4 regions of the Mesorhizobium sp. EU05-FHT14A09 genome follow, and region 1 is predicted to be linked to each of the others. Evidence: predicted binding sites of a transcription regulator. Region 1 holds the regulator's gene; each other region holds the start of a gene.
What was found. Region 1 encodes PhoB, which activates phosphate uptake and scavenging genes when phosphate is short. Its sites were predicted from a motif close to TGTCATNNANCTGTCAT; they were not measured.

Region 1 (7,867 bases):
CTGCTGCTGGCGCTTCCGATCGGTGTTGCCGCCTCGATCTATCTTGAGGAATTCGCCAAGAAGGGCCGCTTCACCGACCTGATCGAAGTGAACATCAACAACCTGGCCGCGGTGCCCTCGATCGTGTTCGGTCTGCTCGGCCTCGCCGTCTTCGTCAATTTCCTCGGCATGCCGCGCTCCGCTGCTTTCGTCGGTGGCCTGGTGCTGACGCTGATGACGTTGCCGACCATCATCATCGCGACACGTGCCGCGCTCGCAGCCGTCCCGCCTTCGATCCGGTCGGCCGCGCTCGGCCTCGGCGCCTCGAAGATGCAGATGGTGTTCCAGCATATCCTGCCGCTGGCAGCGCCCGGCATCCTGACCGGCACGATCATCGGCCTGGCACGCGCGCTCGGTGAAACGGCGCCGCTGCTGCTGATCGGCATGGTGGCCTTCGTCGCCAATTATCCCGCAACCCCGTTCGATCCAGCGACGGCACTTCCGGTGCAGATCTACATGTGGGCCAACGAAGCCGAACGCGCGTTCGTGGAACGCATGTCCGGTGCAATCATCATCCTTCTGGTCTTCCTGATGGCCATGAACATCACAGCGATCGTGCTCAGGCGCCGCTTCGAACGGCGCTGGTAGAAAGGGAGCCTGATATGAATATCATGACGGAAAAGACCCTCGAACAGGCAGTGAGCAGCCAGATGAGCGCCCAGACCAACGAAGTCATCAAGATGCGCGGCGACAAGGTCACCGTGCACTACGGCGATAAGCAGGCGCTCTTCGACGTCAATCTCGACATCCGCCTCAACCAGGTGACGGCGCTGATCGGCCCCTCGGGCTGCGGCAAGTCAACTTTCCTGCGCTGCCTCAACCGCATGAACGATACGATCGACGCGGCCAAGGTTGGTGGCAAGATCACGCTCGACAGCGAAGACATCTACGATCCGAAAATCGATGTGGTGGAGCTGCGTGCCCGCGTCGGCATGGTGTTCCAGAAGCCCAATCCATTCCCGAAGTCGATCTATGAGAACGTCGCCTACGGGCCGCGTATCCATGGCCTTGCCAAGAACAAGGCGGATATGGATCGCATCGTGGAGTCCAGCCTGCAGAAAGCGGCGATCTGGAACGAGGTGAAGGATCGCCTCGCTGAGCCCGGCACCGGCCTTTCCGGTGGCCAGCAGCAGCGCCTATGCATCGCGCGTGCCATCGCAGTGTCGCCGGAAGTCATCCTGATGGACGAGCCGTGCTCGGCGCTCGATCCGATCGCGACCGCGAAGGTCGAGGAACTGATCGACGAACTGCGCCAGAACTATACGATCGTCATCGTGACGCACTCGATGCAGCAGGCCGCTCGCGTCTCGCAGCGCACGGCGATGTTCCATCTCGGCTATCTGGTCGAAGAGGGCGCTACCGACAAGATGTTCACCAACCCCGACGACAAGCGCACGCAGGACTACATCACCGGCCGCTTCGGCTGAGTGAGCGATTGCTGCCGAGGAAAAAAGGACACAAGATATGGGCGAACATACCGTTGCGTCGTTCGACGAAGAGCTCGGACAGATCAGCAGGCTCATCAGCGACATGGGTGAATTGGCCAGTTCGATGGTTGAAAGCTCCACCAAGGCGCTGCTCAAGTCAGACAATGGACTTGCCCAACGTGTCGTCTCGGACGACGCGATCATGGACGCGCGCCAGCGTGAGCTGGACAGCAAGGCGATCACGCTGATCGCCAAGCGCCAGCCCATGGCACAGGATCTGCGCGCCGTGGTCGGCGCCATCCGCATGGCAGGGGACCTGGAGCGCATCGGCGATCTGGCCAAGAACATTGCCAAACGTGTCGGAGCGGTCGGGCAGGGCGCCACGCCGCGCGATCTTTCGCATTCGATCGATTCCATGGCGCATCTGGTGCTCAACCAGGTAGACGGCGTCGTGGAGAAATATGCGGCGAAAGACGCAGAGGGTCTCGCCCAGCTGAGAGCAGACGATGAGAAGATCGATGTCAAATATACGTCGGTCTTTCGCGAACTGCTGACCTATATGATGGAAGATCCCCGCAACATCACGGCCTGCACGCATCTGCTGTTTTGCGCCAAGAACCTCGAGCGTATCGGCGACCACGTCACCAATATCGCCGAAAACGCCTTCTACGTGCTGACGGGCGAGCAGTTGCCGCCCAATAGGCCGAAGCTCGACGAGACGGCTGCCGCCGTTCCGGCGGCCTGATCACAGGACGGACGGCAAGATGATCGCGCCGCGCGTCATGGTGGTAGAGGACGAGGAGCCGCTGGGCGTTCTCCTCCGCTACAATCTGGAATCCGAGGGCTACCAGGTCGAAGTGGTCGCCAGAGGTGACGAAGCCGAAATCCGGCTTCAGGAAAACGTACCGGATCTGCTGGTGCTCGACTGGATGGTGCCGGCGGTCTCCGGCATCGAACTCTGTCGTCGGCTGCGCATGCGGCCGGAAACCGAGCGTCTGCCGGTCATCATGCTGACGGCGCGCGGCGAGGAGAGTGACCGTGTGCGCGGCCTCTCCACCGGTGCGGACGACTATCTGGTCAAGCCGTTCTCGATGCCGGAGTTCATGGCACGCGTGAAGGCGCTGCTGCGCCGGGCGAAGCCGGAGGTGCTGTCTTCCGTGCTCAAGGTCGGCGACATCGTGCTCGACCGCGAGTCGCACCGGGTGTATCGCAAGAAGAGCGAGATCCGCCTCGGGCCGACGGAGTTCCGGCTGCTGGAATTCATGATGCGTCACCCCGGCCGGGTCTTCTCGCGCAGCCAGCTGCTCGACAATGTCTGGGGCGAGACGATCTACATCGATGAACGCACGGTGGACGTACATGTCGGTCGCCTGCGCAAGGCGGTCAACAACGGCCGCATGCCGGATGTGATCCGTACCATCCGCGGCTCGGGCTATGCCATCCGCGAGGATTAGCGCATGACCCCGAAAGTCGGAATCGATTTTCGGAAAGGCAGGGTGGCATGCGCCGGCCGTCATGCGCCGGACAAAAGAGTTGGAGCGTCCTTTGTGCGTCCACTAGGACGCGCGGCGCTTTAGAGCGTTTCTGTTTTTACGGAAGCGCTGAAACGCTCTAATTCTTTGTTTTTGCGCAATTCCGGACGGAAAACCGCTACACACTTTTCCTGGAATTGCTTTAACCGGCGGGCTCAGGCTTCCACAAGCTGAGGCGCCGAAGCTGTCGGGCCACCAAGCGCGAAGATCTCCTGATCAATGAAGGTCAACGCGCGCATGGCGCAGCCTTCGCGGATCAGCATCTGCTCGTTCGGCTCGATGTTGAACACGATCGAATTCGAATGCTGTCCGCCGGCAGTCTGAGCAATTGCGCGCCGCAGGGCCGGCTCAATCAGGTCGAAAGCTGTCGCCCCGATACCGACAAAGGTCACAGGTGCCGGATCGATGACGGCGAAAAGCGAACCGAGGCTATAGCCGAGAGCCGTGCCTGCCCGTTCATAGGCTTCGCGTTCCGGACCATCGCCCGCCCGCGCTTTTTCAGCCAGCATCCGCATTTCGTCGTCGGGAATATCCGCGGCAGGTTCGGTGTTCTCGTCCAGTCCCCGGGCGTTTCGCCAGATCGCGTAGTTGCCGGCATAGGCTTCGACGCAGCCATGGCGACCGCAGCGACACAATGCGCCATTCGGCCGGTGGATCATGTGTCCGAACTCGCCGCCGGACGACTGGGTGCCGATGAACAATTCGCCATTGAGCACGATGCCCATGCCGATACCGTGCGAAAGCACAACGGCAATGAAGTCGTCGCGGTAACGGTCCGTGCCGCGCCAGCGAAGAGCGACAGCCATCATGTTGCAGTCATTCTCGACGATAACAGGAATGCCGAAAGCGTTTTCCAGGATATCGGCGAAAGGAATCTCTCCATGTGGGGTGATCGGCGTCCACAACATGGTGCGCGCGTGTGAATCCGCCGTACCTTGAACGGCAAAGGCGATGCGCAGCACCTGATGGTTCTTAAGACTCTGGTCGTCGAGCCGCCGCCTGACGATTTCGACGCACTCGCCGATCAGCGCCTCTCGCGGCAGAGACAGAGTGTCCAGACGGCGTGTTTCCTCGGCCAGCACCTTGCCGGAATAGTCGACGGCTGCCGCCGTCACCAGGTTAAGCGACAGAACGACCGTCAGGACGGCCGCAGCGTTTGGGTCGAGTTGCAGTCCCACCTGTGGACGGCCACGTTTCGATGCCGTCGGTTCGCTGCGGCCTTCGCGCAGGATGCCTTCCGCTATGAGGTCGGATGAAATCGTCGAGATGGTCGAATGGCTGAGGCCAGTGATGGCGGTGATTTCGGTGCGGGAAGGCTCGCCGGAGCGACGCACGGCGGCAATCACCATTGCGCGGTTCCTGCGGCGCAAATCGTCGTGACGGATCCCGACAGTCATGTTCTTGCCGTTCCTCCCCCGCCGGCTTCGCGAGCGTTGAAGCCGTTGCGTCCGGTGGCTGTTCCGGATGCGCATCCATCGTGCATAGGTCGATGCGGGAACGAATGCAAAACCCGTTTCGCTTTCATTGTTTCGACGGAGCGCTCCTCCACAGATAGTGGCAGAACATGCAGCTCTCGTCATCATTATTTCGTGCTTCGAAAAAAATACTGTCAACGGCTTGAATCCCGTTGACAGAAAGCCATACCTGCGCGATTATTTTTTCGAAGCTCGAAAAAAAGCTTCTCCAACGGCCAACGCACACAAAAAGCGCGCCTTTGGGCGCGGGGAGGAAAAAATGAGGAAATTCACGGCCGCCATTCTGGCGGGTGCCGCCATGACGCTCGCGCTTTCGGCTGTCGCCGAGGCGAAAGACAAGGTCATTGGCGTGTCCTGGTCCAATTTCCAGGAAGAGCGCTGGAAGACCGACGAAGCCGCCATGAAGAAGGCGATCGAGGCCGCCGGCGACAAGTATATTTCCGCCGACGCGCAATCGAATCCGGGCAAGCAGCTCACCGACGTCGAAAGCCTGATCTCGCAGGGCGCCAACGCGCTCGTCATCCTGGCGCAGGACACCTCCGCCATTGGTCCGGCAGTGCAGAAGGCCGTCGACGAAGGCATTCCCGTCATCGCCTACGACCGTCTTATCGAAAACAAGGACGTCTTCTACCTGACCTTCGACAACAAGGAGGTCGGTCGCCTGCAGGCGAAGGGCGTGTTCGATGTGAAGCCGGAAGGCAATTACGTCTTCATCAAAGGTTCCAGCACAGATCCGAACGCCGATTTCTTGTTTTCGGGCGCAATGGAAGTGCTGAAGGCTGCCATCGATGCCGGCAAGATCAAGAATGTCGGCGAGGCCTACACCGATGGCTGGCTGCCGGCGAATGCCCAGAAGAACATGGAGCAGTTCCTGACCGCCAACGACAACAAGGTCGATGCCGTGGTGGCCGCGAATGACGGCACTGCCGGTGGTGCGATCGCTGCTTTGGCGGCGCAAGGTCTTGCCGGTTCGGTTCCGGTCTCCGGCCAGGATGGCGACCATGCCGCGCTGAACCGCATCGCGCTCGGCACGCAGACTGTTTCGGTGTTCAAGGATGCCCGCGACCTCGGCAAGAATGCCGCTGAAATCGCGGCGCAGCTCGCCGATGGCAAGAAGACGACCGACATCGCCAAGGTCACCGACTTCACCACTCCCGGCGGCAACAGCGTCAAGTCGGTGTTCCTGACACCGGTCGCGATCACCAAGGACAATCTCAACGTCGTCATCGACGCCGGCTGGGTCTCCAAGGATGTCGTCTGCCAGGGCGTGAAGGCCGGTTCCGTCAAGGCCTGCGACTAAGCACGTCTGCTGTAACGAAGGAGACCACGGCCTGAGTGCCGTGGTCTTTTGCAACGGCTCCCACCCCGGAGCCGACAAGTCCCTGTTAAATGGCATGCCAAAGGCGCCAAAGCGGCGCATGGTTAGAGCGTTTCGGCTCTTCGCGGAAACGCTCTAACTCTTTGTTTTTACGCAATTCCGAACGCAAGACCGCCGCGCACTTTTGCTGGAATTGTTCTAGGGAGGAATATCATGACTGATACGACCTCGAATGCGCCGGTCGATCGCGCCCGCGCAGCCGAACTGACATCACTCGGACGCTTCCTCAAGGCGACCGAACTCGACACCCGCATGCTTGGCATGGTTGCAGCCCTGCTGATCATCTGGGTCGGGTTGCACCTGCTTTCCGGCGGCCTGTTCCTGACGCCGCGCAATCTCTGGAACCTGTCGGTACAGACATCTTCCGTCGCCATCATGGCGACCGGCATGGTGCTGGTCATCGTCATGCGCAACATCGACCTGTCGGTCGGTTCTGTCGAAGGCGTGATCGGCATGGTAATGGGCGTTGCCCAGGCCGAGTTCCTGATCCGGGTGATGGGCATGCAGCTCGGCAATCCGTGGCTCTGGATCATCGCACTGGCCACCGGCATCGTGGTCGGCCTGGCAATCGGCGCGCTGCAGGGCTTCATCATCGCCTATCTGGAGGTGCCTGCCTTCATCGTCACGCTTGGCGGCCTGCTGATCTGGCGTGGCGTAGCCTGGTGGATCACCAGCGGCCGAACGGTGGCGCCGATGGATGCAACTTTTCAGCTCATGGGTGGTGGGCCGGCTGGCTCGATCGGATCGACATGGAGTTGGGTGCTCGGTCTTGTGGCATGCGCCGGGGTGGTCGCGATGCTGCTCAACGGCCGCGTGCAGCGCAAGCGCTTCAAGTTTCCCCTGCGCCCGGTCTGGGCGGAAGTCTTCCTGGCTGTCGTCTCCTGCGGGATCATCCTCGGTGCTGTGAAGATCGCCAATTCTTATCCCTGGCCCGTCGGGGTGGTGAACAAATATGCCGCCGCCAACAACATCACGGTTCCCGAGGGTGGTCTTTTCATTGCGCACGGAATCGCCATCCCAGTGCTGATGGCGATTGCAGTCGGGCTCATCATGACCTTCGTCACCAATCGTACGCGTTTCGGACGCTACGTCTTCGCCATCGGCGGCAATCCGGAAGCAGCCAATCTGGCCGGTATCAACACGCGCTGGGTGACCATGAAGGTGTTCATGATCATGGGCGTGCTGGCCGCGATCGCCGCGGCCATTTCATCGGCTCGCCTGAACGCTTCGACCAACTCGCTGGGCACGCTGGATGAATTGCTGGTGATTGCCGCAGCGGTCATCGGCGGAACCTCGCTCGCCGGCGGTTCGGGAACCATCATCGGCGCGATGCTGGGTGCCTTGCTGATGCAATCGCTGCAATCGGGCATGGTTCTGCTCGGCCTCGATACGCCGTTGCAGAACATCGTCGTGGGGCTGGTGCTGGTCGTCGCCGTCTGGCTCGACACCATGTACCGCAAGCGCGTCTAGAGCAATTCCCGCAAAAGAGTCAGAGTTTTTCGCGTTTCCGAAAAACCGGAAACGCTCCAGAAAAGGGCAGGACCATGGAACAGACCCAAACTCCGCTCGTGGAAATGAAGGACATCTCCATCGCTTTCGGCGGCATTCGCGCCGTGGATGGGGCCAGTTGCGATCTCTATCCTGGTGAAGTCGTGGCGCTGCTAGGTCACAACGGCGCCGGCAAATCGACGTTCATCAAGATCCTCTCGGGCGCTTACAAGCGCGATGCCGGCCAGATCTTCATCAACGGCCAAGAGGTTGCAATTTCCAATCCCCGCGAAGCCAAGAAATATGGCATCGAGACGATCTACCAGACGCTCGCTTTGGCCGACAATGTCGATGCCGCCGCCAATCTGTTCCTTGGCCGGGAAGTGATGACCAAATACGGCACGCTTGACGATGCGGCCATGGAGGCTGAGGCCCGCAAGGTGATGGGCCGCCTCAATCCACGCTTCCAGCGCTTCAAGGAGCCCGTGGTCAAACTGTCCGGCGGTCAGCGTCAGTCGGTGGCGATTG
Region 2 (7,867 bases), on a different contig from region 1:
GAATGATGTTGACGATGCCGGCGTCGGAATAGTCAGCGATCAGCGTCTCTTCCTCGGGCGTCCGCATTTCTGCCGGCACGCGCTTCAGCGCGTCGAGAAGCTGCATCTTCAGCCCATGGATGCGCTTGAAATTGTCGGTGTTCTGGCGTGTGCGGCTGGAATACATGATGTCCTTGTGACGCGACAGCACGTCCGGCATGCCGCGCGGCAGCATTCCGCGGGCGCTGAACAGGTCGACCTGGAAGACCAGTGAACTGCGATCCTCTTCCTGATCGAGCAGGTACTGCAGCGGCGTGTTCGAAACGATGCCGCCGTCCCAATAATATTCACCCTCGATACGGATCGCGGGAAAGGCCGGAGGCAACGCACCCGAGGCCATGATGTGTTCCGGTCCGATTCGGACCTTGTCGGTGTCGAAATAGACGAAGTTGCCGGTGCGTACGTTGACGGCTCCGACACTCAGGCGCTTGCGGCCATCGTTGAGCACGTCGAAATCGATCAGTCGCTCAAGTGTGTCCTTCAATTCCGCCGTGTCATAGAAGCTGGTAGCGCCCTCGGCACCTGTCTGTTCCAGCCAGGGGTTAGGGAAGCGTGGTTTGAAGAAACCTGGCTGTCCCATCGTCATCGTCATCCACGAGCTGGTGCGATTGCGGATGTCGCGATAGATATCGCCTTCAGGTGTGTAGGCCCAGATCTTGCGGCCGGAGATCGTCTGCCAGAATTGCTCCAGCCTTTGCAGGCGGCGGCTCGGCTCGTTGCCGGCGATGATCGAGGCATTGATGGCGCCGATCGAAACCCCGGAGAGCCAGGTCGGTTCGCAGCCGGCGTCGGACAGTGCCTGGTAAACGCCAGCCTGATAGGCCCCAAGCGCACCGCCACCCTGCAGTACGAGCGCGACGCGGTCGTATTGCGAGGCGATTTCCTGGATGGTGGCGATGTTCGCCTTCGTTCTGTAGCGGTCCAGCACGGTCAACTCCGGCACATGATTAAGAAGGGTCAGCCGGCGAGATAGTCGTGGACGACTTCGCCAAGGCCGAGGGTGAGGTCGGCAGTGAAGTGCAACGCCGAAACGACTTCGAGCACCGGCAGGCGCGCTACATCGGCCATGACATGAGGGCGAAGATCCAGCGCGGCGGGGGCCGTCCAGGCTTCTTTGAGCGTGATGTCGGTCAGGTGATAGCGCACGAGTTCGCAGATGCGCGGCGTGCCGTCGACATGCGGAATGATCTTGACCAGGAAGTTCGGCGCGGTCAGTGCGGCCATCACCTGGTCACGGTCGGCTTCGCGGTGCTTGTATCCCATCGTGCCGGTGGCACAGAGCACCGAGCCGTAATGCAGCGTGCCGACAACGACTTCGCCTTCGTTGACGATCTTGGGACTGGCCAGCTTCTTTGGGAAACCCCATAGCTCGCGGCCGCCAGCGATCGGCGCGTCGTCGTCCAGATACATGGAATGGACGTAGACACCGTGCTGGCCTTTGAAGCGCACGGGGATGACCTGGCCACTTTCGGTGTAATCGCCAAAGCCGGTGGAGTCCGGCATACGGATGAATTCGTACTTCACCAGCGGTTCGCCATCGATCTCCAGCGGCGCCGGCACCACTGCTTCCAACGCTTCGCGCGTGGTGCGGTAAGTGATGATGACATATTCGCGGTCGAAGAAACGATAGGGGCCGGGTGGAAAAGAGGGATTGGTCAGCGGCATGGCATAGGCGCGCTTCACGACGTCGGCGATTTCCAAGCTGTCACCTCGGGACTGGGATGTCACATCAGAAATAACGCCTGTCATGTTGCATGGCAGCATGACGGGTTTGTGTCGGGTCGATGAACGATTTCAGCTGTTTGTCGGTTCCGAGATGAAATCGACACATGTTTGTGATGGAAACTTGCTGCAATGCACCTAGTTAGAATGTCACCTCAACTGCCAGCCGAGAGATCGCCATGGGCTCCCTGACTTCAAAGAATGCGCTCGTCACCGGTTCAACCAGCGGCATCGGCCTGGCCATTGCCAGGGCTTTCGCCGCCGAAGGCGCCAACGTCACCATCAACGGGCTGGGCGATCCTGCCGAGATCGAGAAGGAGCGCGTGGCGATCGAAGCGGATTTCGGCGTCCAGTGCCGCTATTCCGGCGCCAACATGCTGAAGGGGGAGGAAGTGACTGCCATGGTGCAGGAGGCCGAGAAAGCCTTCGGCAGCGTCGATATCCTCGTCAACAATGCCGGAATCCAGTTCGTCGCGCCGATCGAGGAATTCCCCGACGACAAGTGGGAAGCGATCATCCGCATCAACCTGCTTGCTGCCTTCTACGCGATCAAGGCTGCCTTGCCCGGCATGAAGGCACGCAAATGGGGCCGTATCATCAACACGGCTTCCGCCCATGCGCTGGTCGCTTCCCCCTTCAAGTCTGCCTATGTCTCGGCCAAGCATGGCATCGCCGGTCTCACCAAGACGGTGGCGCTCGAAGCTGCTCAGGACGGCGTGACCGTCAACGCGATCGCCCCGGGCTATGTCTGGACGCCACTGGTCGAGAAGCAGATCCCGGACACGATGAAGGCGCGCAACATGACCGAGGAGCAGGTCAAGCATGATGTGTTGCTTGCTGCGCAGCCAACCAAGGAATTCGTGACGGTGGAAGAGATCGCAGCGCTCTCGGTCTTTCTCTGCTCGGATGCCGCAAAGCAGATCACCGGCACGACGCTGCCAGTCGATGGCGGCTGGACGGCGCAGTAAACTATCGCCCAATGGATGGTTTACCCGGCACGAGCCATTCGGCGCGCGCCGGGATAAGCCCGGAACCGTCGATCAGTGCTCTGCAGAACCCAGCAGCGGTGTCATTGCCTCGTTGATCCACTGCCATTCATTTCCGGGCTTCTGGCCAGGTTCCTCTCCGCGCAGAACGGCAAGCAGTTCCTGGTAGCGGGCCGAACGGGTATGATGCTTGCGGTATTGGCCAAGGTGCCAGTCAAGGAAGGCACGATCGGGCTCGCGACGCATCGCTTGCGCCGATTTCTGCAACCACTGACGCGCGATGGCGGCACCGGCCGAGGAAAGAGGCTCCTTCCCTTCAGCGATTGCGACCCTGACCTTGGCAAGGGTCGCATTTGTCGCTTCGGCGTAGGCTTCCGGATCGAATTCGCCGTTCCACATGGTGGAGGTGTCGGCCTGCATTTCCGCCAGGAGGCTCTCGTCGGCAAACATTGCCGTGATCTCGTTCCAGGCGTCGATCTGTGAGGGTGTCGGGTCGTCCGGCAATTGCGGCATGGAAGCGTCGATCATCTGCCGCTTCCAGTCTTCGCCCATGTCGGCGTGTACGGCCACCTTGTCGTAGTACCGCTCCATCATGGTTCGCATCTGCGTCTGGGACAGAATTGTCATCGTCCAAAGTCTCCTCAAGTCGGTTTCGGTCGGTTGGTCGATCTTGAGCGTGGTGCGCAGCACGGCGGCGATCCGGCGTCGGGAAGCGATCTCGGCCTCGAGTGTTTCGAGCCGCATCGCCAGGACATCTTTCAGCGAAAGACGCCGGGACAGGATCTTGCGGATGGTGGCAAGGCTGATGCCGGCTTCGCGCAAGGCTCGGATCAAATCGAGGCGGGCGACATCGGCATCCGAATAAATCCGGTAGTTGCTGGAGGTCCGGGTCGTCGGTGGCAGCAATCCCTTGTCCGAATAGAAACGGACCCGCCGCACCGAGATGCCGCTCAGCCGCGAAAGGTCGCCGATCGTGTGCATTTTTTCGCTCATGCAACCGTCCTACCGCCTCCACCAAGTGGAGGGTCAAGCGCACCCACCACGCTTTTTTCTGGATGGGCCCTGGGCAGGTTAAGCGACCGTTTCCCGAGCTGCCGCCGTGGAGTTGCGCACGACAAGCACGCCGGAAAGCAAATCGTCGTTCCCGGCAGCAGCCCCGCTACCACCGATCGCCGCGGCGACGGCGCGTTTGGCGATCTCTTCCACGGGCTGGCCGATGGTGGTGAGCCTGGGCGTTATCAGAGCGGCAAGCGGGATGTCGTCGAAGCCGATGACGGACAGTTCATCGGGCACCTTGATGCCGAGATCGTCGGCCGCGCGCAAAAGGCCGATCGCCTGCTGGTCATTGGCTGTCGCGATCGCGGTCGGCCGTAGTTCCGGCGCGCGGTCGAGCAATCTGCGCCCGAGTGCTTCGCCAGAAACATAGTCGAAATGACCTTCGGCAATCTCCGGCTTTATGCCGGCGGCTTCCAGGTGGTCGATGAAACCGGCGCGACGGGCCCGCGAAACAGGCGCATCGGCTGGACCGGCGATGTATGCGATGCGGCGGTGGCCGAGCCCGATCAGGTGGTCTGCCGCAACTGCAGCACCGCCATGGTGATCAACGGACAGCAGGCCGTGGCCCGCCAGCCGACGGTCGACGACGACGGTGGCAATGTCGCCCTTCCAGCCGCGTGATAGCCCGGACTGGATCGGCACCACGATCAGGCCGGTAGGCCGGCTCTTCAGCAGACTGTCGATTTGCGCCACTTCGATTTCGGGATCGTCGTTGGTGATGGACAGAAGGACCGAAAGACCGGAACGGAAGGCAATGGCTTCGACATGCTTGGCGAGTTCGGCAAAGAACGGATTGGTGATGTCGGGGATGACCAGGCCGATCATGTCGGTGCGGCGGCGGCGCAGGCCGCGCGCGACATGGTTCGGCTTGAAGTCGAGTTCGCGGATGGTCGCTTCGACCTTTTCGCGCAGCGCTGCGCCGACGGTCTCGTTCTTGGCCAGCACGCGCGACACGGTTCCAATCGAAACCCCCGCCTGCCGGGCGACGTCCTTGATGTTGATCACGCTGTTTCCACCCGCCTGTTGCAGCGATTGTGCCGCTTTAGAGCGCCGCGCGTCCTATCGGACGCGCAAAGGTCGCTCTAACATTTTGACCTGGCGCATGATCCTTTCCGAAAATCGATTCCGATTCTCGGGGTCATGCGCTAGGCTTTCGTTAGCCTTTCGCGATATTTGTCAAGGATGACGGCGAGGATGATGACGAAGCCGGTGATCATCTGCCGCATGAAATCGCTGAGGCCAAGCAGGATAAGACCGTTGGCCAATACGCCGATGATGCAGGCGCCGAGTAAGGTGCCGATGATCGAGCCGCGACCGCCGCTCAGGCTGGTGCCGCCAATGATGACGGCAGCGATGGCGTTGAGTTCGAAGCCGATGCCGATGATCGGGCTCGCGATGTTGAGGCGCGCCATGTAGATGATGGCGCCGATGCCGACCGCCGCACCGCAGATGGTGAAAGCCGCCACCTTATAGAAGAACACGTTGTGGCCGGCGAGCCGGGTCGCTTCTTCATTGTTGCCGATGCCATAGAGCACTCGCCCGAACACCGTGCGGCTCAGCACGAACCAGCCGATCGCCACGAGCAGCAGCGCGATCAGGAAGAGCACCGGCACGCCGTAGATCGTCTGCGAGCCGAAAGCGTTGAACGCGGCCGGAAACGAATAGATGGTCGAGGCGCCTGTGACCTGCAGTGCTGCGCCGCGGGCGATGTTCAGCGTTCCGAGCGTGACGATGAAGGAGGGGATGCCCCACCAGGCGCTGACAAGGCCATTGAGCAGTCCGAACAAGATGCCGGCCGCAACCGCACTCATCGTTGCCAGAATGACGGCAACTGACGGATCGAGGCCCGGCAGCGTCATCACCGTGCCGGCGACGACGGCGGCGAAGGCCAGAACCGAGCCGACCGACAGGTCGATGCCACCGATCAGGATGACGAAGGTCATGCCGATCGAGAGCACCAGATTGATCGTCACCTGGGTCAGGATGTTGGTGACATTCGATGAGGTCAGAAAGTGCTGGGTCGTCAGCGAAAAAACAACGATCAGCACGATCAGCGCGATGCCGATGCCTGCCTCCCGCAGCACGGTCTTGGCCGTGGTGCCGAGCGAGCCGTTGGGGGCGTTGTTGAATTCAGTGGCGTCCATGGTCGTTCTCGTCCTTGTAGGCGAGGGAAAGGATGCGCTCTTCGGAGAAGTCCTCGTGTGCGACCTCACCGGCGATACGGTGTTTCGACATCACCAGGATGCGGTCGCAGAGCGTGATCAGTTCAGGCAGTTCCGACGATACAACAAGCAAAGCCAGGCCTTTGTCGGCGAGACCGCGCAGCAGCGCGTAGATCTCCGCTTTGGCGCCGACGTCGACGCCGCGCGTCGGCTCGTCAAGCAACAGGATCTTCGGATCGTTGGCCAGCCATTTGGCCAGGACCACTTTCTGCTGATTGCCGCCTGATAGCGTCGAAGCCGGATCGGCGGTCTTGCCGTATTTCAGCTTGATCTCCTTGCCGAGATTTTCCGTCAGTCTCGCCTCGGCATCCGCATCGAGCAGGCCCGCATGCGAGATCTTGCCGAGATTGGCCAGGCTGACATTGGCGGCGATCGACATGGCCAGGATCAGGCCTTCTTCCTTACGGTCTTCCGTCAGGAAACCGATACCGTCGCGGATCGCCGCCTTGGGGCTGGTGTAGCGACGCTCCTGGCCGTCACGTTCCAACGTGCCGGACAATGGCAGATCGGCGGCGAAGATCGCGCGCAGCAGTTCGGTGCGACCGGCGCCGACCAGTCCGGCAATGCCAAGGATTTCGCCATAACGCAGGTCGAGTGAAACGCCGTCGGCATGCGGCGAAGCCGGGGGACGAAAGTTCTTCAGCGACAATGCGATGCGGCTGGTGGCGTCAAAGTTGCGGGTTTCGGCCATCTGGGCGGCAAGCTGGCGACCGACCATCGAAGCGACCAGCTTCTCCTGCGTGGTGTCGGCGATGTCGGCGGTCATGACGGATTCACCGTTGCGCAGCACCGTGACGCGATCGCAATTGGCAAAGACCTCGTTGAGATGATGCGAGACGAATACGATGGCGACGCCCTTGGCGCGCAGGCCGTCGATGATCGAAAAAAGGCGTTCGGTCTCGCGCGCGGTCAATGTCGCGGTTGGCTCATCCAGGATCAGGATGCGGCTCTCGCCCATCAGCGCGCGCGCGATTTCGACCAGCTGGCGATGCGCGACGCCAAGCGTTTCGACCGGACGGCGGACATCGATGTCGTCGAGGCCGATGCGGGCGAGTGCCTGACGGGCCTTGGCGTAGACAGCGCTATAGTCGACGATGCCGAAGCGTTTGCGCGGAATGTCTTCGAAACAGATGTTTTCCGCCACCGACAGGTAGGGCAGCAGATTGAATTCCTGGTGCACGACCTGGATGCCATGCGCCTTGGCATCGGCCGGGGAATGAGGCTCGTAAGGTACCCCGTCCAGGACGATGTTGCCGTCGTCCCGCTTGACGATGCCGCACAGGATTTTGATGAGCGTCGATTTTCCGGCACCGTTCTCGCCGACAAGCGCGTGCACCTCGCCGGGGCGCAGCGAGAACGAGACGCCGTTGAGTGCGACGACGCCGCCAAAGCGCTTGCGCACATCGGATAGCTCCAGCACGGGACGCGTATCAGCAGAGGCTGCCTGGGCGGCAGCGCTTTGTACGGGATTTGCCATGGGTTTTCCGCCTTCTGTTGCCGCGCCTTGTCGAGAGGCGCGGCAACAGGTCGAGGAGGTTACTTCACGTCGTCCGACGTGACGAGCTTGATGTCGGTCTTGACCCAGCCTTTGAGCGGCGCACCGCCCTTGACGACGCCGAGCGCCTTGTCGATCGCGTCGGCTGCCATCTGCTGGCCGAACTGGTCGACGGTCGCCAGCATCTTCTTTTCCTTCAGCAGCGGCTGCACTGCCGGGATGTTATCGAAACCGACGACTTCGATCTGACCGGTCTTGCCGGCAGCCTCGATTGCCTTGACGACGCCGACTGCCATGGAGTCGTTGGCGGCCATCACACCCTTGATGTCGGGATTGGCAGTCAGCAT
Region 3 (7,867 bases), on a different contig from region 1:
CTGAATGCCGTCTCAATTTCGGCGACGACGTCGATACCCGATAGGGTCTTTTTGATCTGGGCAAGATCTACGACAGCGGTCATGTCAATCTCCGGAAGCCGACCATCGATCATAGCTTCCGACGGTGCCATTTTCTGCCGAATGCTTTGCAGCAAAAGCATTTTTTCCCGAACAAGGCACGAACCTCGATCATCGGCTGTGAGCCTCGGCAGTTGGATGGCTTGCCTAAGTCCGAGCCGCTTCCCCGCGGGACGCAGACATCTCCCCGCGAGCTCGGTCTTGAGGAGAACTCAAGCAGTCAATTCGTTTAGTCGTTTGACGGACTCCCTGGCCAAGATCACGTTTTCCCTACCGCTGAGGGGCGGTCAGGGCCACCGAATTGCTGATCGTGGGCAAACGCCGCGCGCGTCTCGAACGCGCCGGCGCGAGGCATGGTCGCGTCCAAAAATGGGAGAACGGAATGTTGCAGGCGAAACTGTGGGTGACGGCGATCGTCGCCGCGCTGTCTTTGGCGAGTGCCGGCGCTCGGGCAGAATCCGACCCGGCATTGATAGAGGCGGCCAAGGCGGAAGGCACCGTTACCTGGGCGAGCGGCCTCATCGTCAACCAGGCCGTTCGGCCGGTGGCCGCCGCCTTTGAGAAAAAATACGGCATCCGCGTCGAGATCGCGAATGCGGACAATCTTCTGTTGCGCATGACCAACGAGGCAAGTGCCGGCAAGCCGACGATCGATATTTTCGACAATGCCGGCGACACCATCTCGGCCATGCGTGCGGCCGACCTGATCGTTCCTTACGCCTCTCCGGAAACGGCCCGATATCGGCCGGAGCACAAGGACGCCGAGAACTATTGGGCCTCATGCTGCGTGTTCTTCTACACGGTAGCGATCAACACCGACATGGTGAAGCCCGAGGACGAGCCCAAGAGCTATGAGGATCTGCTCGATCCGAAGTGGAAGAGCAAGATGGTCTGGCAAAACAACGAGAACTTTGCCGGCCCTCCGAGCTTCATCGGTGCGCGGCTGATCTCAATGGGCGAAGAGGCCGGCATGGCCTATCTCGAAAAACTGGCGAAGCAGAACATCACCCGTGTTCCCGGAAACGCCCGCAAGGCTCTCGATCAGGTTATTCTTGGCCAGTACCCACTGGCGATAACGGCGCTCAACCATCACGTCGTCATCAGCGCCAGCCAGGGCGCGCCGATCAAATGGCTGAAGATCGGACCCGTGGCCAGCACCGCCGAGACGGTCGGCCTGGTCAAGGGGGCGGCACACCCGAACGCTGCCAAACTGCTCTTCGACTACCTGCTGTCGGCTGAAGGGCAGAACGTGCTGCGCGAAGCCAACTACCTGCCGGCCGATCCGAACGTGCCGGCCAAGGTACCGGAACTGAAACCCGATCAAGGCGGCTTCACGGCAGTCCCGATCCTGCCTTCGATGAACCAGGAGCAGCTGCCGAAATGGCTTGAGATCTACAAGCGTCTGTTCGTCGCCGGCTAGTTCGCTCCATGAAACCACAACGGGGTCGCTCCCGGCGGCTCCGTGACCGTTCCTTGCAAGGAACCACAAAAGCGGGCGTGGCAGCTGAGGTGAAACGATGAGCGATGACATTCTGGCATCACGGCGGCGACAGGCGTTGAGTTTCCTCAACGTCTTCACGGCGCTTCAGCGGAGGCCGATCTCGGTCATCAGTGCGGTGATGGTCCTGGTGATGGCGGCGTTGATGCTGCCGCCGCTGTTCATCCTGCTGCGCAACAGCCTGACAGTGGCCAATCCCGACGGCTCCCGCGGCGCTTTTACCTTCGAGAATTATTCCCGGATCCTGTCGCAACCGGACCTCTATGTCAGCGCTTGGAACACGGTCCAGTTCGCCGGCCTGTCGACTGTGATGGTGCTGATCATCGGCGCCTTCCTGGCCTGGATCGTCGAGCGGACCAACGCGCCGTTCAAAGCACTTGCCTATCTCACCACGATCATCTCTTTGGGCACGCCGTTCATTCTCTACACGGCTGCGTGGCTCTACGTGCTGGGCAGAGCGGGACCGCTCAACGATCTCTATCGGAGCCTGACCGGCCGCGCGGACCTGCTGTTCGACGTCAACACGATCTGGGGAATGGCGCTGATCGAGACCTTCGTCTGGATGCCGCTCGTCTTCCTGATGTTCTCCGCCGCCTTTCGTGCCGCCAATGCGGAGATGGAGGAAGCCGCCCGCATGAGCGGCGCCTCGGTGTTCGCCATGTTCTGGCGGGTGTCGATACCGCTGGTCTGGCCGGCGATGGCAGCGGTCGCGATGTTTGTCTTCATCAACACGTTGCAGGCTTTCGATGTGCCCATTCTCGTCGGCGTCCCGAGCAACATCAACGTCCTGAGCAGCGACATCTATTTCGCCATTCGCGAGGTGCCCCCGAAGCTCGACCACGCCAGCGCCTTCTCCATCCTGCTGATCCTTGCGATATCGTGCCTGATGGTCTGGTACGGCCGCCTGTCACGCAATGCCGACCGGTTTGCCAGCGTGACCGGCAAGGGTTACCGACCGCGCCCGATCGATCTCGGCCGTCTGCGCTGGCTCGGCGGCGCGTTCATCCTGGTCGATTTTTTCATCGTACTGCTGGTGCCGATCGCAGCACTGATCTGGATCGCGGCAACGCCTTTCATGGCGCCGATGCGGTGGGCGAACCTGAAGCTGCTGACGATGAAGAATTTCAATGCGGTTTTCGAGGAGAGCTCCTATCTCGAATATGCCACCAACACGATCACCATCGCAGCCGTCGCCGCCTCGGTGGCGGTCTTGCTGACCATCATCATCGGCTGGCTGACGGCGCGCCGCGCGCCCGGCAGCTCCATGCTCGATCAGCTCAGCACCGTGCCGATGCTGTTTCCAGGCATCGTTATGGGGGCAGCTGTCATGCAGATCGGCTTGCAGATACCGTTCGCCATCTACGGCACGATCTGGCTGCTGGCCCTTGCCTTCGTCATCCGGGCGGTGCCGTTCAGCCTGCGCTACACCTATACGGGCGTGCTGCAGATCCATCGCGAACTCGAGGAGGCAGCGTCCATCTCAGGGGCTTCGCCGCTGCAACTCATTCGCCGCATCGTCGTGCCGCTGCTGTCGCCGGCCATCGTCTCGGCCTGGCTGTTCGTCTTTCTCAGCGTAGGCAAGGAACTGGCGATTTCGGTGCTTTTGTCAGGGCCGCGCTCGCAGACGATCGCGGTGGCGATGTTCGACAAGGCTACCAACGGCCAGGAAGGTGAACTGGCGGCTTTCGGGCTGGTCTGGGCCGGCCTGATGACCATCGTTGCCGGAATTGCCTATGCCTTCATCCGCCGCAATTCGGGCGCGGCATTCGCCAGATGAGTTGCGTCCAAGCGACGCGTTCGCCCCCGTCGCGGATTTGCGGTCTTCCGAAAATCGACTCCCGATTTCGAGCCGGTGCGCCGGTTCACGATCCGTTTGCCGAAGAATGCCACCTGGGTGTATAATTCGTGAGGTCGACAGCCGAAACAGGGCTCGGCTGCAGAGGGCGACATCCAGCCCGTTAAAGGAGGGTATGCTATGGCATTCCTCCACTTCGACACAAACCGTCCCGTACACTTCCTTTCGGATTGGGGTGTTCCGATCGCGGCAGCTTTCATCATCGGCTGCTGGATCGCCCTGATGCTATGGGGCTGAGCGCCTAACCAGGGCTGACCGTCAGCTCGACGCGATCGGCCGAGAAACGCGTCTGTGAATACTGGATTGGCTTGTCGCTGCTGTCGACATTGATGCCACGCGCGACCAGCACGATGGCGCCAGGTGAAAGCTGCAGATCACGCGTGTCGGTGTCGTCGGCATGGCGCGCTTCGATGGTTGTCGAGGCGCGGCGATAGTCGGTGATGCCTGACAGTGCCAGCGCTTGGGTGATCGAGTGGGTGCTGGCGAAATAGTCGGCGATATCGGGGAATTGCGCGGCACGAAACCACGCAGTGGACCGAGAGACAGGAATGCCATCGGCGAGGCCGCGCATCTCGAGGCGGATGACTTCCTCGGATGTCTCCAGCCCGAGCGCTGCGGCAACCGTGGCGCTGGCCGGCTCGCGCGCATGGTCCAGCAGTTCAATCTGGCGGTCCCGCGCCTGGCCTTCGAGGCCGGCGGAGAAGCGTGTCCTGGCGCCGATCGGATAGGTCAGGCGCCTCTGGCGCCGCACATAGGTGCCGCGTCCCTGTTGGCTCCGAAGCACGCCTTCATGGACAAGGGCCGCAATTGCCGCGCGCACTGTATGCCGGTTCACGCCGAACCGTGTCGCCAGCTCGGCTTCGGGCGGCAGGCGGCCGTTGTCGTCGGCCAGACCGCTGCCGATGCCGCGCCGGATCTCGTCGCCGATCTGTCGCCACAGCGCGACGCCGACCCCTCGATGCAATGCCGACTTCGACATTTTTCCTCACATCACCATTGTTGTCATTCTTCCGTCATTCAACGGGTCTAAGACAAGTTAAGTTATCTAGTTGTCTAGATCAATAGACAAATTTGAGGTTGGCATGAATATCACGGCGGATCAAACCGCGCGAAAGGACCGGATGGCGGTTCTGGCGCGCTGCAGCACTGAACGGCTGAATGCGTTGTGGGCGACGCTCGGGCTGCAGCCCAGGCATACGCCTTTGCGTGGTCCCGAGGCTGGCCTGGTGATGCTGCGTGGACGCGTCGGCGGCACCGGCGAACCGTTCAATGTCGGCGAGGCGACCGTCACCCGCGCCAGCGTGAAGCTGGAGGACGGCTCTGTCGGTCATGCCATGGCGCTTGGCCGCGATCACGCCAAGGTGCGGCTTTCCGCAATCATCGATGCGCTCTGCCGCAACGCCGAAACCGCGGCGCGCATCGATGCCGAAGTGATCCAGCCGATGCGGCGCGAACTCGATCAAGTCGATGAGGCGCGTCGCCAGCAGACTGCTGCCACGCGCGTCGACTTTTTCACCATGGTGCGAGGAGAGGACTGATGCTGAACGAAGCAATTGCCCTTGAGGGTGGATTCTCCAATCCTGTTCTCAACGCCCAGTCCGTCTTTCGTGCCGTCATGGATGCGATGGCGAAGCCTGCGACAATCGTCGAGATCGATACCGTTGTGGCGCCGCCAGTGCCGCTCGGCCGCGCTGCGGGCGCCGTGGCCTGTGCGCTGATCGATGCCGATACCCCCTTCTGGCTGGATGCCTCGCTGGCGGAACATGCCGCGTTGCGCGCCTGGCTTGCCTTCCACACCGGTGCCCGCGAGATGGCGACCTGTGGCGATGTCGCTTTCGCCCTGGTCGGTGCTCCCCTCACCATGCCGCCGCTGGAGCGCTTTGCTCAAGGGTCCCAGGAATATCCGGATCGTTCCGCCACGCTGATCCTGCAACTGCCGGGCCTGGATGGGGGTGCGCCGCTGACATTCGAGGGGCCGGGCATCCGTGATCGTGTCGTGCTGGCGCCACGCGGCCTGCCGCGGGATTTCGCCGCCCAGTGGAAGGCCAATCGCAAGCGGTTCCCGCGCGGCGTCGACCTCATCTTCACCACGGGCGATGCCATCGCCTGCCTGCCGCGCTCGGCGCGCCTCGTCGAGATGGAGGGCTGATCGATGTATGTTGCAGTCAAGGGCGGCGAGGCCGCCATCGATAACGCCCACCGCTTGCTGGCCGATCGCCGGCGCGGCGACAGGTCGGTGCCGGCGCTGACGCTCGAGCAGATCACCGAACAGCTCAGCATCGGCGTCGACCGCGTCATGAGCGAAGGCTCGCTCTATGATCGCCGGCTGGCGGCGCTCGCCATCAAGCAGGCGCGTGGTGACCTGATCGAGGCCATTTTCCTGGTGCGTGCCTATCGCACCACGCTGCCGCGCTTCGGTCATAGCGAACCGGTCGACACCGGCGCCATGCTGGTCGAGCGGCGCGTGTCCGCCTGCTACAAGGACCTGCCCGGCGGCCAGCTTCTCGGTCCCACGTTCGACTACACGCATCGTCTGCTCGATGAGGAACTCGAAGGCGATCCGCAGGTCGAGACCGGTGCGCTGCGCGGCGGTGTCCAGGAACCGGTCATGCGCGTGGCCGACATCCTTGGCCAGGAGGGCCTGATCGAGGACGACGACGTCATCGATCCCGCGTCCGAACCCGGTGACATCAATCAGACGCCGACGGAATTCCCGATGTCGCGCGCCATGCGGCTGCAATCGCTGTCGCGTGGCGACGAAGGGTTCCTGCTGGCGCTCGGCTATTCGACACAGCGCGGTTATGCGCGCAGCCATCCCTTTGTCGGCGAAGTCCGCATCGGCGAGGTCGATGTCGAGGTGTTCATGCCGGAACTCGGCTTCGCCGTTCCGGTCGGCCGTGTCCAGGTCACCGAATGCCAGATGGTCAACCAGTTCAAGGGATCGGCCAAGGCGCCGCCACAGTTCACGCGCGGCTATGGCCTTGTCTTCGGCCAGTCCGAGCGCAAGGCGATGGCAATGTCGCTGTGCGACCGCGCATTGCGCGCGGAAGAGCTGGGTGAGGATCTTGTTGCTCCGCCGCAGGACCAGGAATTCGTACTGTCGCATTGCGACAACGTCCAGGCCACCGGCTTCGTCGAACATCTGAAACTGCCGCACTACGTCGATTTCCAGGCCGAGCTCGGTCTGGTTCGCACCATGCGCTCCGAATACGAGCAGCGCACCGGCGAGGCGGTTCTTGAAACAAGGGAAGCCGCCGAATGAACGCGCACACCCAAGCATCCAACTACAACTTCGCCTATCTCGACGAGCAGACCAAGCGCATGATCCGGCGCGCCATTCTCAAGGCGATCGCGGTGCCGGGCTACCAGGTGCCGTTCGCCAGTCGCGAAATGCCGATGCCCTATGGCTGGGGCACCGGCGGTGTGCAGGTGACGGCCTCGATCCTGGGGCCGGACGATGTGCTGAAGGTCATCGACCAAGGGGCCGACGACACCACCAACGCGGTCTCGATCCGCAAGTTTTTCCAGAAGGTTGCCGGCGTCGAGACGACCACGAGCACTGAAGACGCGACCATCATCCAGACCCGCCACCGCATTCCCGAGGCGCCGCTGCAGGAAGGCCAGGTGCTGGTCTACCAGGTGCCGATCCCCGAGCCGCTGCGTTTCCTCGAACCGCGTGAGACGGAAACCCGCAAGATGCATGCGCTTGAGGAATACGGCCTCATGCATGTGAAGCTCTACGAGGACATCGCCAGGAACGGCCACATCGCCACCACCTATGCCTATCCGGTCAAGGTCGAGGGCCGTTACGTGATGGACCCGTCGCCGACCCCGAAATTCGACAACCCGAAGATGCATATGTCACCGGCGCTGCAGCTGTTCGGCGCCGGGCGCGAGAAGCGCATCTATGCGGTGCCGCCGCATACCGAAGTAATCAGCCTCGACTTCGAGGACCATCCCTTCGAAGTGCAGCGTTTTGACAAGCCCTGCGCCCTGTGCGGCGCCGAGCAGGTCTATCTCGACGAAGTCGTGCTCGACGATCGCGGCGGGCGCATGTTCGTCTGTTCCGACACCCACCATTGCGAAAGCCGCCAGGCCGCTGGCCATCGCGGCGACCAGGCCGCAGGCCATAGCGGCGACCAGGCCGCAGGCCATAGCGGCGAAATGTCCGGCGAGGCCCTGTCATGACTGTTTCGGTGAGGATCGACAACTCCGAGGTCGAAACCGACAATCTGCCGCTGATGTCGGTCAGGTCGGTGAGCAAGCATTATGGCCAGCGCATCGGCTGCGCCGATGTCGATTTCGACATCTGGCCGGGGGAGGTGCTGGCGATCGTCGGCGAGTCCGGTTCGGGCAAGACGACACTGCTGAATTGCATCTCCACGCGCCTTGCCCCGACGACGGGGACGGTGTCCTACCGGATGCGTGACGGCGAA
Region 4 (7,867 bases), on a different contig from region 1:
GCCAATCGATGACCCTATGTTCCGTCGTGCCAGCCAGGGAATACGTCACATTGCATGACGCAAGGCGCGACCGGAGATCGAACTATGACCCTACGCAGCCAAGGTTACGTTTTGTCCAGCCTGGTCCTGGCCGCGCTTTCCGCGGCGCCGGCCCTGCCGTCGGAAATGGCCGCGGGTTCAAACATCCAGATCAAGGAAAGACAGATGACACAACATCCCTATGTCGGCATGTGGTCGACGGATGACGGCCGCGTCCGCCACGAACTGCTGCCGGATGGCCGCTATGACGAAGCGCGCGGCAGCAGGCAAAGCGCCTACCAGGGGCGCTACGAAGTCACCGGCACTCACATCGAATACTGGGACGACACCGGCTTCACCGCCGACGGCGACTTCGTCGACCGCAACACCCTCCACCATGGCGGCATGATCCTGCGCCGCCGGTGAGCGCCGCTGGGACATCCGCTCTCGCTCGAAAGGAACTCACCATGACGACCGATCCCGTATGGTTCATCACCGGGGCCTCCTCCGGTCTCGGCAAGGCACTTGCGGAAGCCGTGCTGGAACGCGGCTGGCGCGCGGCTATAACTGCCCGCAATTCCAATAACTTGGAGGCGTTTACCTCCAAGTATGGCGAACGCGCGCTCGCCGTGCAGCTCGACGTCACCGACACCGCATCCATCGCGCGGGCCGTGTCGGAAGCCGAAGCAGAATTCGGCACGATCGACGTACTGGTCAACAATGCCGGTTATGGCTACCTCGCCGCCATCGAAGAAGGTTCCGACCGCGAAATCCGCGACCAGTTCGACACCAATGTCTTCGGCCTCGTCGACATGACGAAAAGGGTGCTGCCCGGAATGCGCGCCCGCCGCCGGGGACATATCTTCAACGTCTCGTCACTTGGCGGCCTCGTCGCTTTCGCCGCAACCGGCTACTACCACGCCACGAAATTCGCCGTCGAAGCGCTTTCGGAATCGCTCTCCCACGAGGTCGAGCCTCTCGGCATCAGGGTGACCATCATTGAACCCGGCGCGTTCCGCACCGAGTGGGCCGGCCGCTCGATGGTCGAATCCGCGACCGTCATCGACGACTACGCCGAAACCGCAGGAAAGCGCCGCGAAGCGACCCGCGCCGCATCAGGCCGCCAGCCGGGCGATCCCGCGCGCGCCGCCACCGCGATCATCTCGGCATTCGAAGCAGACGAGGCGCCACTGCGCCTGCTGCTCGGCGCCGCAGCCTTGACCATCGCGCGCCAGCGCCTCGACGCCTTGCGGTCGAATTTCGACGCCTGGGCCGAGACGACCCGCAGCGCTGATTTTCCCGATTGATCCCCCGCCACCACTGCCTGAACATGGAGACTCCCAGATGAACGGAATTGCAGGAAAAGTCGTCGCCATCACCGGTGCCAGCAGCGGCATCGGCGAGGCAACGGCAAGGGTGCTGGCGGCGGGCGGTGCGCATGTCGTCATCGGCGCACGCCGGCTGGAGCGGTTGCAGGCCCTTGGCAGCGAAATAACCGCCACTGGCGGCTCCGTCCGCGTGCGCCAGCTCGACGTCACCAGGCGAGCCGAGGTCGAAGCCTTTGCGCGCTATGCGCAGCAGGAATTCGGCAGGCTCGACGTCATCGTCAACAATGCCGGTGTCATGCCCTTGTCTCCGCTTGCCGAACTCAAGGTGGACGAGTGGGACAGGATGGTGGACGCCAACATCAAGGGGGTGCTCTACGGCATCGCCGCCGCCCTGCCCCTGATGCAGGCGCAGGGTCACGGCCAGATCGTCAACCTGTCGTCGATCGGCGGCCACAGCGTCTCGCCGACGGCAGCGGTCTATTGCGCCACGAAGTTCGCGGTCGGAGCCATTTCAGACGGGCTGCGGCAGGAGACCGACCGTATCCGCGTCACGGTCATCTCACCCGGCACCACCACGTCGGAACTGGCCGATACGATCACGGACACTGCCGCGCGCGAAGCCATGAAGGCCTGGAGGGCGATCACCATCAGTGCCGAAGCGGTCGCCAACGCCATCGCCTATGCGATCAGCCAGCCGGCCGACGTCGATGTGAGCGAAATCATCATCCGGCCAACCGCAAGCCCGCATTGAGATACGATGCTGCTTCGGAATTGGCAGTCCGTCAGGCAAGGCCGGCAACAACCGGCCTTGCCTGACAAAGCGCATTCATTCGCCTGGCACCGGCGCCAGATTGCCGCCGAACATGCCGCCCTTCTCATCGCGCTGTTCGCGCCGGATCCTCGCACGGGCAATGACGGCCTGGCGATTGACCGACTTGCGTTCGGCATCGATGCGCTTGATCAACAGGTCCGCACGCTCGACGCTGCCGAGCAGCGCCAGCAATGCGCCGCGCTCCCCGGGAGTGACCCCGCCGCCTGCGGCCAGGATCTGGGCGCGAAGCTGGTCGACCTCCGGGAAATTGACGTGGCCAGCCGGCATCTGCGGTGCCTTGACGCCAAAATCCGGCAGGATTTCACGCAGGTCGAAATCCAATTTGTCCAGCGCGGTGTCGACGATCGCCTTGCCTTGCGCGCCGAAGGTCTCGCGGCGAACCCGGCGTGCCACCTGATGCAGTTGCTCGGCAAGCGCCGCGGTGAAGTCAGCCTCCTCGATCAGGCTGGCAACCAGGTCGAGCTGGTCCATCGGCATGTCAGACGACAAAAGTGCTGCCGAGTAAGAGCGGATGTCGCGTGACAGGATATCGGTGGCCAGATAGTGCTCGCCCGGATCGCTCGGCGCGCTCTTCTTGGAACGGGCAATGTCGAGGAACAGCGCACCGGCCTTGAGATGGCGCTCGGTTTCCTGCTCCACGGCCGGCACCGCCTGTCCAAGATCCCCGGAGAAGCGGCGATCGAGATATTTCGGCACCGAGAAATCTTCCACATCATCGGCCTCGCTATGACCGATGCGCGACAGAACCCGCTCGAACACGCCAACGAAGGGAAACAGGAGCACCGTGTTGAAGACGTTGAAGAAGGTGGAGTAGAGCCCGACTGCGACGGGAACCAGCGGGAAAGTATCCTTGCCGTCGACCACCACCGGAATGCTCGGGTCGCCGCCGAACCACTGCATGGCCCAGCGCAGCACTTCGATCGAGACGAAGAACAGCGGGACGGTGACAAGGACGCCGATGACGTTGAACGACATATGCGCGTAAGCCGCGCGCTTGGCGTTCTTGGACAGGTTGAGCGAAGCCATCCATGACGTGATCGTGGTGCCGAGATCGGCCCCGAGCGAGAAGGCAACGGCAGTGGTCCAGTCGAGCACGCCGGCGGCGCCGAGCCCCATGACGATGCCGATGGTTGCCGACGACGAATGGATCATTGCCGTGACGCCGGCGGCAATCAACACGCATTTCAAGAGGTTGAAGTAAGAATCTGCCCTCAGCGTCTGCAGCAACTCCATCACTTCGGGCATGTTGCGCAGCGGGCGCAGGCCACCGGTCATCAGGTTGAGGCCGTAGAAGATCAGCGCAAAGCCCATGCAGGCGAGCGCGATGTTGCGCACCTTCTCGCTCTTCGCGAAGCAATAGATCAGCGCGAAAATCCCGCCCAGGATCAGGCCGAGCGGACCAAGCGGCAACGCAATCAGGCCATTGCCGAGCGTCGTGCCGATATTGGCGCCCATGATGACGCTGATGGCCGGCCTGAGCGCGACAACGCCGGCGTTGACCAGACCGACCACCATGACGGTCATGGCCGTCGAGGACTGGATCACACCGGTGATGAGCGTGCCCGCGAGCACGCCCTTGATTGGCGTTCCGGCAGCCTTCGCCAGGAAATCGCGCATCTTGTTGACGGAAAGCGCCTGGATGCCGTTGGCCATGAACTCCAGGCCGAGCATGAAGATGCCCAGGCCACCGATGACCGGGACAAGGATGTCCTTGAAGATGTCGACCTGCATGTCGCTATGCCTTCCTGTGTGGACGGTTCGGCGCGCCTTTGGGGACGCTCTAGTTGTTCAGATTTGTCAGGGTCTGCGACCAGTAGCGATCAACCAGGCGGGCAAGTTCCGACGACACCGGGACGTAACCCAGGGCACGGGTATCATCCCCCCTCGCCGAATACGCCAGCCGGAAAAGGTCCAGCACACGCTCCGTCCGCTCGACACCGCGATCCTTCGGTACCAATGCATAGGTAACGGCAGCCATTGGATAGGCACCATCGCCAGGCATGTTGGTGGTATCAGCGAAGAAGTGCCGGGACGCATCCCACGTGATGCTCTTTAATCCGGCTGCGAAACTCTCCGCCGTCGGCGCAACGAAGACACCTGCCCCATTCTGCAGCTGCACGGCGGGGAGCCCCGCACGCGCCACCTGGCCATATTCGAGATAGGTCACGCTGTCGGCCGTCGCGGCAGACAACGCAACCAGCTTTCCGGTACCTTCCACACCTTGCCCAACCGCCCAGTTGATTAGCGTGGCGGCGCCGAATTTCTGGCGCCATTCGGCATTGGTCTTGGAAAGGTAGCTGGTGAAAACAAAGGTGGAACCCGAACCGTCCTGACGCCAGAGCACCTTGACGGGGCGATCAGGCAGTTGCAGGTCCGGATTGAGCGCGGCGATTTCCGCATCTGCCCAGCTCTTGATCCGGCCCGAGAAGATATCGGCCAGCACCGGGCCATTCAGCCGCAACTTGCCGGCTTCGATGCCTGCGACATTGGCGACCACCGCGATGCCGCCCATGACGATCGGAAACTGCGCCACGTTGCGTTTGGCAACTTCGTCCGCCGAAAGCGGCGCATCGGTCGCTGCGAAATCCATCTCGGGCTGCGAAAGCCGCATGACACCGGCCAGCGAGCCGACCGGCTCATAGTCGACACTCCAGTCGAGCGTGAAATAGTCACCCCCGTCGGCGCGCGCTTCCTTGTAGGCCTTTCCCCATGCTGCGATCGCCGGCGCGGCGAATGTCGATCCGGCACCGCGAATTGGCTCGGCCGCCGCGGGCAAGGCCAGGAGCAGCGCCAGGGCTGCAAGACAAAACCGCCATGTTCCGGATGATGATCTCACGAGCGCGTCCCCTACGTCCGTGAGAAAACGCTAGTGGCCGCCCATAACGCTAAGATGACAAACAGCTGAAACTTTGCCGAAACAACGCTCCACCGCAGCGATCCCGACCTCGGGCGGATCGGTAGTCGGATCACCCGTCAACCGGCTGTGCAACGACGCTGCGGCGTAGAAGAAGCGCAATAACGATCCCGGCCAGGGTCAGCGTCCCCGCCACTGCGAATGTCACTCGCATCCCCGCGGCGACGTTCTCGGCATACATAGCCGATCCATCAGCCGTGCCGGACACGAAGGCGAACAACGCACCCATGAGAGATGCCCCGGTGATCAGCCCGAGATTGCGCGACAGGCTCAACATACCCGACACGACCCCGCGCCTGTCCGGGCCGACATCCATCATGACAGCCGTGTTGTTGGCGGCCTGGAACAGTTGGTAGCCGGGCGTCAGGACGGCAATGCCCACAATATAGCCTGCTACCCCGACTGATGCCGGCACCGCAACCAGCACAGAGGCTCCGGCTGTCATCAAGATAAGCCCGATGATGACCACGAAAGCGGCGCCGAACCGGTCGACGATCCGGCCTGCCGGGATGCCGGTCAGGGCGGAGATCACCGGGCCAACCGACATCACCATGCCGACGGACGCTGCGTTCAACCCGAGCGCCCGCGCCAGATAGAACGGCCCGACCACGAAGGTGACCATCATGACTGTCGAAACCAGCGCGTTCATCACCAGGCTGCCGCTAAAGGCTGCATCGCGGAATGCCGACAGCTGGATCAACGGCGAAGCCACCTTCGCTTCGACCACGACGAACAAGCCTGCCGCCATGATGGCCCCTGCCAGCAATGCCATGTTCGGCCATCCCGGATGCGCGCCGCCGACGGTCGCGGCAAGCGAATAGGCAGCGAGCGCAAGCCCGAGCAGTAGCGTGCCCGGACCGTCAAAACCGCCACCCTTCCCGGACGGCTTCACGCCGGGCAGGAACCGCCAGGCAAGAAAAAGATTCAGCGCAGCAAGTGGTACCATGACCAGGAAGATCGCGCGCCAGCTCGTCGCGGTCAGCAGGACCCCGCCCAACGAAGGACCAAGCGCGGTCCCGATCGCCGACATGGTGCCCAGCAGCCCCATGGCTCTTCCGGTTTTATCCTTCGAGACCGTATCGCGAACGAACGCGATGCTGAGTGCCATCAACACGGCCGCGCCAAGTCCCTGCAAGGCGCGCGCGGCAATCAGCAGCCAAAGCGAAGAAACAATGCCGCACAGACCCGAGGCCAATGCAAACAGCGAAACTCCGCCGATCAACATGCGGCGATGCCCGACGAGGTCACCAAGCCGCCCTGCCGTGACGATCGTGACGGTGACCGCCAGCAGATAAGCCAGAACCACCCACTGCACGCTCTGAAAAGACGTTCCGAAAGCTTCAGCCAGCGATGGCAAGGCGACGTTGGCGATGCTGATACCGAGTGAGGAAAGCAACATCGACAGGGCCAGACTGATCAGCGCCCAGCGTCCGGCGCTGTCCGAAGCGCGACCTTTTGCTGCCCCACGTTCGATAGCGTTCGATTGCATGCTATGCCCTGTCTTTGTCAGATTCAAAACTCGGGAAGACAGGTAGAGCTGGAGCCAATATGGCGGAAGGCGCATCATTTGCACTTCATTCGTGCATATGACGCCTCATCAAAACAACAGACATGCGTTATGCTCTCCGGCATGTCGCACCCCGATCTCAACCTGCTGATCACGCTTGATGTGCTGCTTGCAGAAGGCAGCGTTGCCCGCGCCGCAAGGCGACTGCGGCTCAGCCCTTCCGCGATGAGCCGAGCGCTGGCGCGGCTGCGCGAAACGACAGGCGACCCACTGCTGGTTCGGGCTGGCCGTGGCCTTGTCCCCACCCCGCGCGCGCTCGAACTGCGCCAGCATGTCAGCCGTATCGTCGAAGAAGCCGAAGCCATGCTGCGCCCTGCGGAAAAGCTGGACCTCGCGAGGCTGACGCGGACGTTCACGATGAGGAATTCCGACGGCTTCGTCGAGAATTTCGGGCCGGCCCTGCTGGCCCGCATCGCGCAGGACGCACCTGGCGTACGCATGCGTTTTGTGCCGAAGCCGGACAAGGACAGCACACCGCTGCGCGATGGCAGTGTCGACCTCGAAACCGGCGTGATCGGAACCACGACCGGACCGGAAATCCGGGCACAGACCCTGTTTCGGGATCGGTTCGTCGGTGTCGTGCGGGCCGGACATCCCTTGTGCGAGGGCATCGTCACTCCCGAACGCTACGCAGCCGGGCAACATGTGCTGGTTTCGCGCCGCAACCTCGACAAGGGCCCGATCGACGACGCGCTGCAGATCCTGGGATTGCAACGACAGATCGCAACAACCGTCAGCGGCTTTCTGGAAGCGTTGGTCTTTGCCCAGGCGACAGGCCTCATCGCCAGCATTCCCGAACGCTACACCGGCCACCTGAAGAACGGCATGTTCCGGTTCGCGCTGCCCCTTGAACTGCCGGAAATCACCATCTCGCTTCTGTGGCACCCACGGCTCGATGCAGACCCCGCGCATCGTTGGCTGCGCGCCTGCGTGCGCGAAGTCTGCGCCGAAAACAACAAAGCCACCAGCGCGCTCGCCGATGGCTTTGTCGTTGTCTGACTGCGCTGTGTCCTAGAGCGAAGACGTGATCTGCAACTCGTCAACGCCATCGCGACGATAGATGTCGTCGCGGAACTGTACGACGCCCGGGCCGGTCGACCAGGCGGAGACATAGGTGAAGTAGACCGGCACCGGATTGGTGACCGCGACCGGGGTGTTGTTGCCCGACTTGATGGTCTCTTCGAAATGCTGGCGGCTCCAGCCCTGGG

Region 2: AC3WTO_RS19730 (acetoacetate decarboxylase) is a predicted target of PhoB. The motif match lies at 1,802-1,818, and genes of this name have one in related genera.
Region 3: phnF (phosphonate metabolism transcriptional regulator PhnF) is a predicted target of PhoB. The motif match lies at 4,432-4,448, and genes of this name have one in related genera.
Region 4: pstS (phosphate ABC transporter substrate-binding protein PstS) is a predicted target of PhoB. The motif match lies at 5,058-5,074, and genes of this name have one in related genera.

The regions. Positions count from the first base shown of each region.
Region 1 is NZ_JBYTDF010000003.1:641,695-649,561, forward strand. It holds gene pstA (phosphate ABC transporter permease PstA) at 1-627, shown strand, start outside; gene pstB (phosphate ABC transporter ATP-binding protein PstB) at 642-1,466, shown strand; gene phoU (phosphate signaling complex protein PhoU) at 1,504-2,211, shown strand; gene phoB (phosphate regulon transcriptional regulator PhoB) at 2,231-2,920, shown strand; gene AC3WTO_RS14730 (ROK family protein) at 3,154-4,395, opposite strand; gene xylF (D-xylose ABC transporter substrate-binding protein) at 4,733-5,773, shown strand; gene AC3WTO_RS14740 (sugar ABC transporter permease) at 6,005-7,321, shown strand; gene AC3WTO_RS14745 (ATP-binding cassette domain-containing protein) at 7,396-7,867, shown strand, end outside.
Region 2 is NZ_JBYTDF010000005.1:360,715-368,581, reverse strand. It holds gene AC3WTO_RS19735 (patatin-like phospholipase family protein) at 1-967, opposite strand, end outside; gene AC3WTO_RS19730 (acetoacetate decarboxylase) at 997-1,740, opposite strand; gene AC3WTO_RS19725 (3-hydroxybutyrate dehydrogenase) at 1,941-2,729, shown strand; gene AC3WTO_RS19720 (helix-turn-helix domain-containing protein) at 2,802-3,740, opposite strand; gene AC3WTO_RS19715 (LacI family DNA-binding transcriptional regulator) at 3,819-4,808, opposite strand; gene AC3WTO_RS19710 (ABC transporter permease) at 4,949-5,947, opposite strand; gene AC3WTO_RS19705 (sugar ABC transporter ATP-binding protein) at 5,934-7,502, opposite strand; gene AC3WTO_RS19700 (sugar ABC transporter substrate-binding protein) at 7,562-7,867, opposite strand, start outside.
Region 3 is NZ_JBYTDF010000001.1:49,260-57,126, forward strand. It holds gene AC3WTO_RS00195 (Rossmann-fold NAD(P)-binding domain-containing protein) at 1-83, opposite strand, end outside; gene AC3WTO_RS00200 (ABC transporter substrate-binding protein) at 461-1,498, shown strand; gene AC3WTO_RS00205 (ABC transporter permease) at 1,596-3,353, shown strand; gene phnF (phosphonate metabolism transcriptional regulator PhnF) at 3,673-4,410, opposite strand; gene phnG (phosphonate C-P lyase system protein PhnG) at 4,514-4,969, shown strand; gene phnH (phosphonate C-P lyase system protein PhnH) at 4,969-5,580, shown strand; gene AC3WTO_RS00225 (carbon-phosphorus lyase complex subunit) at 5,584-6,693, shown strand; gene AC3WTO_RS00230 (alpha-D-ribose 1-methylphosphonate 5-phosphate C-P-lyase PhnJ) at 6,690-7,619, shown strand; gene phnK (phosphonate C-P lyase system protein PhnK) at 7,673-7,867, shown strand, end outside.
Region 4 is NZ_JBYTDF010000002.1:494,199-502,065, forward strand. It holds gene AC3WTO_RS09815 (Atu4866 domain-containing protein) at 166-444, shown strand; gene AC3WTO_RS09820 (oxidoreductase) at 486-1,325, shown strand; gene AC3WTO_RS09825 (SDR family oxidoreductase) at 1,363-2,097, shown strand; gene AC3WTO_RS09830 (Na/Pi cotransporter family protein) at 2,173-3,909, opposite strand; gene pstS (phosphate ABC transporter substrate-binding protein PstS) at 3,959-5,014, opposite strand; gene AC3WTO_RS09840 (MFS transporter) at 5,145-6,581, opposite strand; gene AC3WTO_RS09845 (LysR family transcriptional regulator) at 6,723-7,658, shown strand; gene AC3WTO_RS09850 (L,D-transpeptidase family protein) at 7,671-7,867, opposite strand, start outside.